One region of the Paenalcaligenes hermetiae genome, then DNA from elsewhere that is predicted to be linked to it. Evidence: riboswitches for the same ligand, from Rfam matches in the RefSeq annotation. Region 1 holds a riboswitch; the other holds the start of a gene.
The links. A riboswitch is a leader RNA that binds a small molecule or an ion and turns the genes downstream of it on or off. The one in region 1 is predicted to bind S-adenosylmethionine.
Positions count from the first base shown of each region.

Region 2: another riboswitch for S-adenosylmethionine. It lies ahead of ABD980_RS11005 (hypothetical protein); the one in region 1 lies ahead of metX (homoserine O-succinyltransferase MetX).

Region 1 covers NZ_BAABKD010000009.1:271,774-275,118, forward strand. The annotation lists gene metW (methionine biosynthesis protein MetW) at 1-169, opposite strand, end outside; gene metX (homoserine O-succinyltransferase MetX) at 166-1,374, opposite strand; SAM riboswitch at 1,366-1,444, opposite strand; gene ABD980_RS07040 (response regulator transcription factor) at 1,629-1,862, shown strand; gene gshA (glutamate--cysteine ligase) at 1,966-3,345, shown strand, end outside.
Region 2 covers NZ_BAABKD010000011.1:379,151-382,495, reverse strand. The annotation lists gene ABD980_RS11010 (alanine/glycine:cation symporter family protein) at 56-1,402, shown strand; gene ABD980_RS11005 (hypothetical protein) at 1,461-1,718, opposite strand; SAM riboswitch class V at 1,721-1,787, opposite strand; SAM-I-IV-variant riboswitch at 1,806-1,900, opposite strand; gene ABD980_RS11000 (ferredoxin reductase family protein) at 2,097-3,345, shown strand, end outside.

The DNA of each region.
Region 1 (3,345 bases):
CTATACCGGTGCCTTGTACATTTTTAGTACGCTGCAAATACGCCAATAATTTACCGTCAGCACAACCTAAATCCAATACATGGGTCGATGGCTCAATCCAACTTGCAATACGTGCTAAATCTGGGCGTTGCGCTAAGCTCACTGGCTGTACGGATTGCTGATGACTCATGCCAGAACTCCTGTAGTGCGTTGCCGCGGCCCTAGGCCCAATTGCTCGGCGATTTGATCATAATAGCCCTGCACCACACCGTGATAACGACGATCATCTAATAAAAAAGCATCGTGCCCATGGGGGGCATCGATCTCCGCATAAGTGACCGTTCTTTTGTTTTTAAGCAACGCTTGCACAATTTCACGTGAGCGCTCTGGTGTAAACCGCCAATCTGTCGTGAAAGAAACTAATAAAAACTTGGCTTTAACGGCCTCTAAGCTACGTGCCAAATCCCCGTTATGGGCGCGTGCCGGATCAAAATAATCCAAAGCACGCGTAATCAACAAATAAGTATTCGCATCAAAATACTTAGAGAATTTTTCGCCTTGATAGCGCAAGTAAGACTCGACCTCAAACTCTACGCCATAATCATAGCGGTACTGTCCATCTTCTTTAGGATCGCGCTGTGCACGACCAAACTTTTCTGCCATGACCTCGTCTGACTGATAAGTAATATGCCCAACCATACGCGCCACAGATAAACCTCGCTTGGGCACAGTATTACGACTGTAATAGTCTCCATCATAAAACTCAGGATCCGTAATAATGGCACGACGTGCTACCTCGTTAAAGGCGATGTTCTGGGCAGTAAGGCGAGGAGTGCTAGCAATCACAATGCAATTTTCTAAGCGATCTGGGCAGGTGATCGCCCAGCTTAACGCCTGCATACCACCTAAAGACCCACCCATGACAGCAGCAAATTTTTTGATCCCTAAGTAATCCGCTAAACGCGCTTGGGCATGCACCCAGTCCTCGACGGTTAATAACGGAAAATCTGCGCCCCAAGGTTTACCAGTTTCTGGGTTGATTGAGGCTGGACCCGTAGAGCCAAAGCAAGATCCAATATTATTGACACCGATCACAAAAAAGCGATCTGTATCAACGGCTTTACCCGGGCCAACCATGTTGTCCCACCAACCGATATTTTTAGGGTCATTTGGATCAATGCCCGCTACATGATGTGAGGCGTTTAAAGCATGACAAATCAGGACGGCATTATTACGATCGTCATTAAGCTGACCGTAGGTTTCAATGGCGAGCTCATACTGGGGTAGAACCTGACCACTAGACAAGTGCAACGGCTCATCAAAAGCAATAATCTCGGGTTGAACCACACCGACCGAGCCATCAGGAATAATAATAGAAGCTGTATTGGAGACCATAGACGGACCTCTTTAGCTGGATTTATGGAGCGCCCGCAAGCGGATCAAGCAAATCGGCGCCAACAAAAAAGACAAGCAAATAGTTTAGCACCTTCGAAAACAAAAATCCCGTCATGCCCCTAAAACAAGAGTTTGAGCTAAATAAAATCCCCTAGGGTTAATACCAGCCTCTCAGATCTTGAGTATTTTAAAAAAGACTTAAACAATGGCATCGAAGTCATAATTTGTCATTTTCATGATACTGAGGTTAATGTATGAACGAAGAACTAAGCTTGAGAGAAATCGCCTGCTTACAACTCATCGCTCTAGGAAAAACCAATGTTGAGGCAGGCAAAGCTCTGGGACTTACGCATCACACTGTGCAGTACCACTTGCATAATGCATATCATAAACTCAATGTTTCTAACCGCGCCGCAGCCATTAGCAAAGCCTATCACCTGTCCTTAATCAAGCTGCCCATCGAACCCCCTGTCACAAAAAGCGGCTAAAAACCGACGTCCCCCTAGCCTCCCTACGTGTGTCTTTCCCTTTATTTGGATTGCGCATTACAATCGACCACATCATAAGTCGGATAATAAGTGAACGTAGGTAATGACATTGAGCCAGAATCCAATAAAAGCCCTTGCTTCAAATTTAACCCTCCTGAGCGACATCCGTCGGGGAGTTGAAAAAGAAGGGCTCCGGGTAGATCACTCTGCTTTTCTTGCCTCTACCCCTCACCCTGTTGCCTTGGGCTCAACCTTGTGCAACAGCCGTATCACCACGGACTATGCTGAAGCCCTCTTGGAGCTAATTACCGCTCCCTATGCCTCTGTTGAGGATTTACGTACAGAGCTACAACATGTGCACCAATTTGTCGTACGCCACTTGGGTGATGAAATCATCTGGAATCAATCGATGCCTGCTCACTTACCCGAAGAGGCCGATATTCAAATCGGTTGGTATGGCACTTCCAACACCGGTATGTTCAAGCACGTCTATCGACGCGGCTTAGCAGAGCGCTATGGTAAGCGCATGCAATGTATTGCCGGCGTGCACTACAACTACTCGCTGCCCGACCGTATTTGGCCTTTATTACAAATTGACGGGCGCACCTTCCAAGAGCAACGCTCCAATGGCTATTTAGCTTTGATTCGCAATTTCACGCGTTATTCTTGGCTACTTATGTATTTGTTCGGCGCCTCGCCAGCCGTGTCCAAGGATTTTCTGGGTGAGCACCAGCTCCCATTAGAAAAAATTGCGCCTGATACCTATTGTCTGCCTTGGGCAACTAGCTTGCGCATGAGTGATCTTGGCTATCAAAACAAAGAGGCGCAGGCCGAGCTCCAGCTCTGTTACAACGATCTGGATACATTTTTACTACGCATGCGTCGTGCCGCTACCACAAGCTGGCCGGCATATGCGGATATTGGTACGCACCGTAATGGCGAATGGATCCAACTCAACACCAATATTCTTCAAATCGAAAACGAATACTATTCCAATATTCGCCCTAAACGCACGCCTAAAGCCAATGAGCGCCCTTCTAGCGCTTTAGCTAACCGTGGCGTGGAATACATTGAAGTGCGCTGCTTAGATATTGACCCCTTTGATCCTATCGGTCTATCAGCGGAAACCGCACGCTTTTTGGATGTGTTTTTATTATTTTGTGCTACCGAGCCTAGCCCCGTCTTTCCTGATGGTGGATTCTGCCAAGACAGTAAAAACAACTTTGCTAAAGTGGTTGTCGAGGGTCGTAAGCCCGGGCTGCTACTACGTAATCAAAACAAGCAAGACGTGGAGCTAAAAAGCTGGGGAGAAGATTTAATCCTTGCCATGCAACCCTATGCGGCGCTTTTCGACAAAGGGGCAGAGCAACCGCTCTATCAGGCAGCGCTGGATGCCCAAATGGCCAAAATCCAAGATGCTAGCCTGTGCCCTTCTGCTCGTGTCCTCAAGCAAATATCCGAGTCTGGGCAAAGTTTTGTGGAT
Region 2 (3,345 bases), on a different contig from region 1:
GGGTAGTATCGATGGTTTATTTGGTGGCCTACAGCAAGGCGTAAGGAGAAAACGCATGGAAAAGCTCATTGAATGGATACATGCAATTAATGCGATTGCATGGGGATCACCCATGCTGATGTTATTGGCGGGAACAGGTTTGTTTCTTACTGTTGGCTTAGGTTTTATGCCGCAGCGTAAACTGGGCTATGGGTTCAGAATGCTCTGGCAAGGGCGACGTAGCACAGAGCAGGGGGATATCAGCCCTTTTAATGCGTTGATGACCGCCTTGTCTGCCACGATTGGTACTGGGAATATTGCAGGGGTTGCGACAGCTATTTATTACGGGGGACCAGGCGCGATTTTTTGGATGTGGCTTATCGCACTCATTGGTATGGCGACAAAATTCAGTGAGGCCGCTTTAGCCGTGCATTTTCGTGAAGTTGATAAAAATGGGCATTATGTGGGTGGCCCAATGTATTACATTCGTAACGGCCTTGGGAAAAACTGGAAATGGTTAGGGGTGATTTTTGCTGTTTTTGGAATGTTGGCCGGTTTTGGTATAGGTAACAGTATTCAAGCAAACTCAGTAGCGGATGTGATGCAGTCTACGTTTAGCGTTCCACCTTTGTTCAGTGGTTTTATCATTGCTGGGCTGGTTGGGTTGGTACTGCTAGGGGGTATTAAGCGCATTGGCGAGGTGGCCGGTAAGCTCGTTCCGGTGATGGCGCTATTTTATGTAGGTGGCGGTTTATTAGTATTGATATTGCATATTGATCGCATCCCCGAAGCGGTGGGGCTAATTCTTTATCATGCTTTTAACCCTACAGCAGCCAGCGGTGGTTTTATGGGTGCCACGGTGTGGGCAGCCATCCGTTTTGGTGTGGCTCGCGGGATTTTTTCCAATGAGGCTGGGCTGGGAAGTGCACCCATTGCGCATGCTACCGCGCAAACGGATAGTCCTATTCGTCAAGGCACGGTCGCCATGTTGGGGACGTTTTTAGACACAATCGTTGTTTGTACTATTACCGCTTTAGTGATTGTGGTGACAGGCGCATGGCAAAGCGGGGAAAATGGAGCCACTTTGTCCGCCTATGCGTTTTCTCAGGGGCTAGGAGAAATTGGGCGTTACATTGTGAGTATCGGTGTTGCTCTTTTTGCTTTTACTACTATTATCGGGTGGAGTTTTTATAGTGAGAAATGCGCACAGTTTTTGTTTGGGGAGAAATCCAATCTACCTTTTCGCTTGATTTGGGTGGTGGTCATTCCTATTGGGACATGGCCTGGTATGGACTTAGCCAGTTTATGGCTAGTGGCAGATACGTTAAATGCGTTAATGGCGGTGCCGAATCTTATCGCATTGTTATTGCTTAGTCCGGTTGTATTTAAACTGACCAAAGCGTATTTTTCTCAGCATCACTAAAACCTAGTAAAAAGCTCGGTAATATGCCGAGCTTTTTACTTAAGAAACGTATTCGGTATTAGCGGTAGCGATTAATAATACGCTGTTTGCAAAGCTCTGCCACCATAGGCTGAATTTTTTCTAATAAGCTCAAGCATGTGTTTTGACCAATGCTACGCCATGCGCCCGAGGGACGTGGGCCAAATAAAGAGGGGGCGTCTGGTTGAAACGCGCCGATAAATTGGTTGCTATCCACATGGGTAATGTGCATATAGCTGGATCCAGGAACTACGCTTCCCGTAAACGTTTGGCCATCGATTTCGAACTGATAAGACATGGTATTTCCTTTTTAGCTCTTTAGCACCATGCAGGGTGAGCAAGTCGGTATAAAAAACCCATAAAAAAAGCCCGCAACAGCGGGCAGCGATATCCCATTGGTTGCGTAATGCCGCATTATTTGTCCACCTTGTGTGGGTCACAGGTTGGCATGGGGGGTAACCCCAACTCGTAATGCATAAAAACACTATAACGGTAAATAAAACCGGTTGTCAAGCGTAGGTGTCATCATACTGCTGGCTATATTGTAAATAATAATTGTTTTTATTATTGTTTTTTTATCTGGAATTAAAGTTGTTTGATAATTTAATTCATGATGTATTCATGAGAGATGAGGTATCTTTGTAAAATAATAAATAGTTATTTTAAGGCTGATTAAATGAAAAAGGTTCTCATCGCTTTTATTGCTTTATTTAGTATTTTATGGGCCTTGGACGCTTTTATGCATCCCATTGCAGGTGGTGATTTATTATGGCAGTGGCGAAATTATCTCTTGTATTACACCGGTGTTGTTTCATTTGCCTTAATGGGATTAGTAATGCTTTTGGCGACACGTCCTGTATGGGCGGAGCGTTGGGTAGGGGGCATGGATCAGGTCTATCAGCTGCATAAATGGGCAGGGATTTGGGCTGTTTTATTTGCGGTGAGTCATTGGTTAATTAAATTATCAAAGCCTCTTATTGTTGCTTTGATTGGTAATGCCAACCGAGCTACTAAAACCCCATTGCTTTCTTTTTTTTCTGACTATAAATCGTTAGCTAAGTCTCTTGGGGAATGGGCAATATATGCTGCTATTATTATGCTGGTATTGACGCTTTGGCGCTCTTTCCCCTATAAGTTTTGGCGACATTTGCATCGTATTATGCCCGTGTTGTTTTTAATGGTGGGCTTTCACGCGTTGGTTTTAATGCCGTTGTCATATTGGACACAACCCATAGGCTTTGGGCTAGTGACGATGTTGGGGTTGGGGCTATATGGTGCATGGCAGGCTCTAACCCAGCGAATAGGGATGAAACATCGTTATTTAGCGCAGGTTGTTCAGTGCGAGCTGGGCCAAGATCAGGTCTTATTTTTGCGTGCGCAAGTTGATGCGCGTTGGCCTAATCACCAGCCAGGGCAGTTTGCTTTTATTTGTTTTGATCGCCAAGAAGGGGCGCATCCTTTCACGATCGCAAGTGCTCCACATGCTGATGGTCATATTGATTTTCGTATTAAGGCGTTGGGCGACTATACGCAGAAAATGGCAGCAAAGATGCGTCCTCATATGTTTTTTGAGATAGAGGGGCCGTATGGTCAGTTTGCATTAGATCGTATTAACCTTCAGCGCGAGCAAATTTGGATTGCCGGCGGCATTGGTATTACCCCATTTATTGCTTGGCTAGAAGCTTTGATCATGCAGCCTCAAGCGGTGACTGCTCAGTTGCACTATTGTATTGATAGAGCCGAGGACAGCGCAGCCTGCCATTATTTGCAGCAATTAGCGGCGCAGTTACCTACTATTCACTTATCAATCCATGAGAGTGCTAAAGGGCAGCGCTTAACGCCCGAACTACTGATGTCAACCATGTCTACCACACAAAACTATGAGCTTTGGTTTTGCGGCCCCACAGGCTTGTTGCACGCGCTTG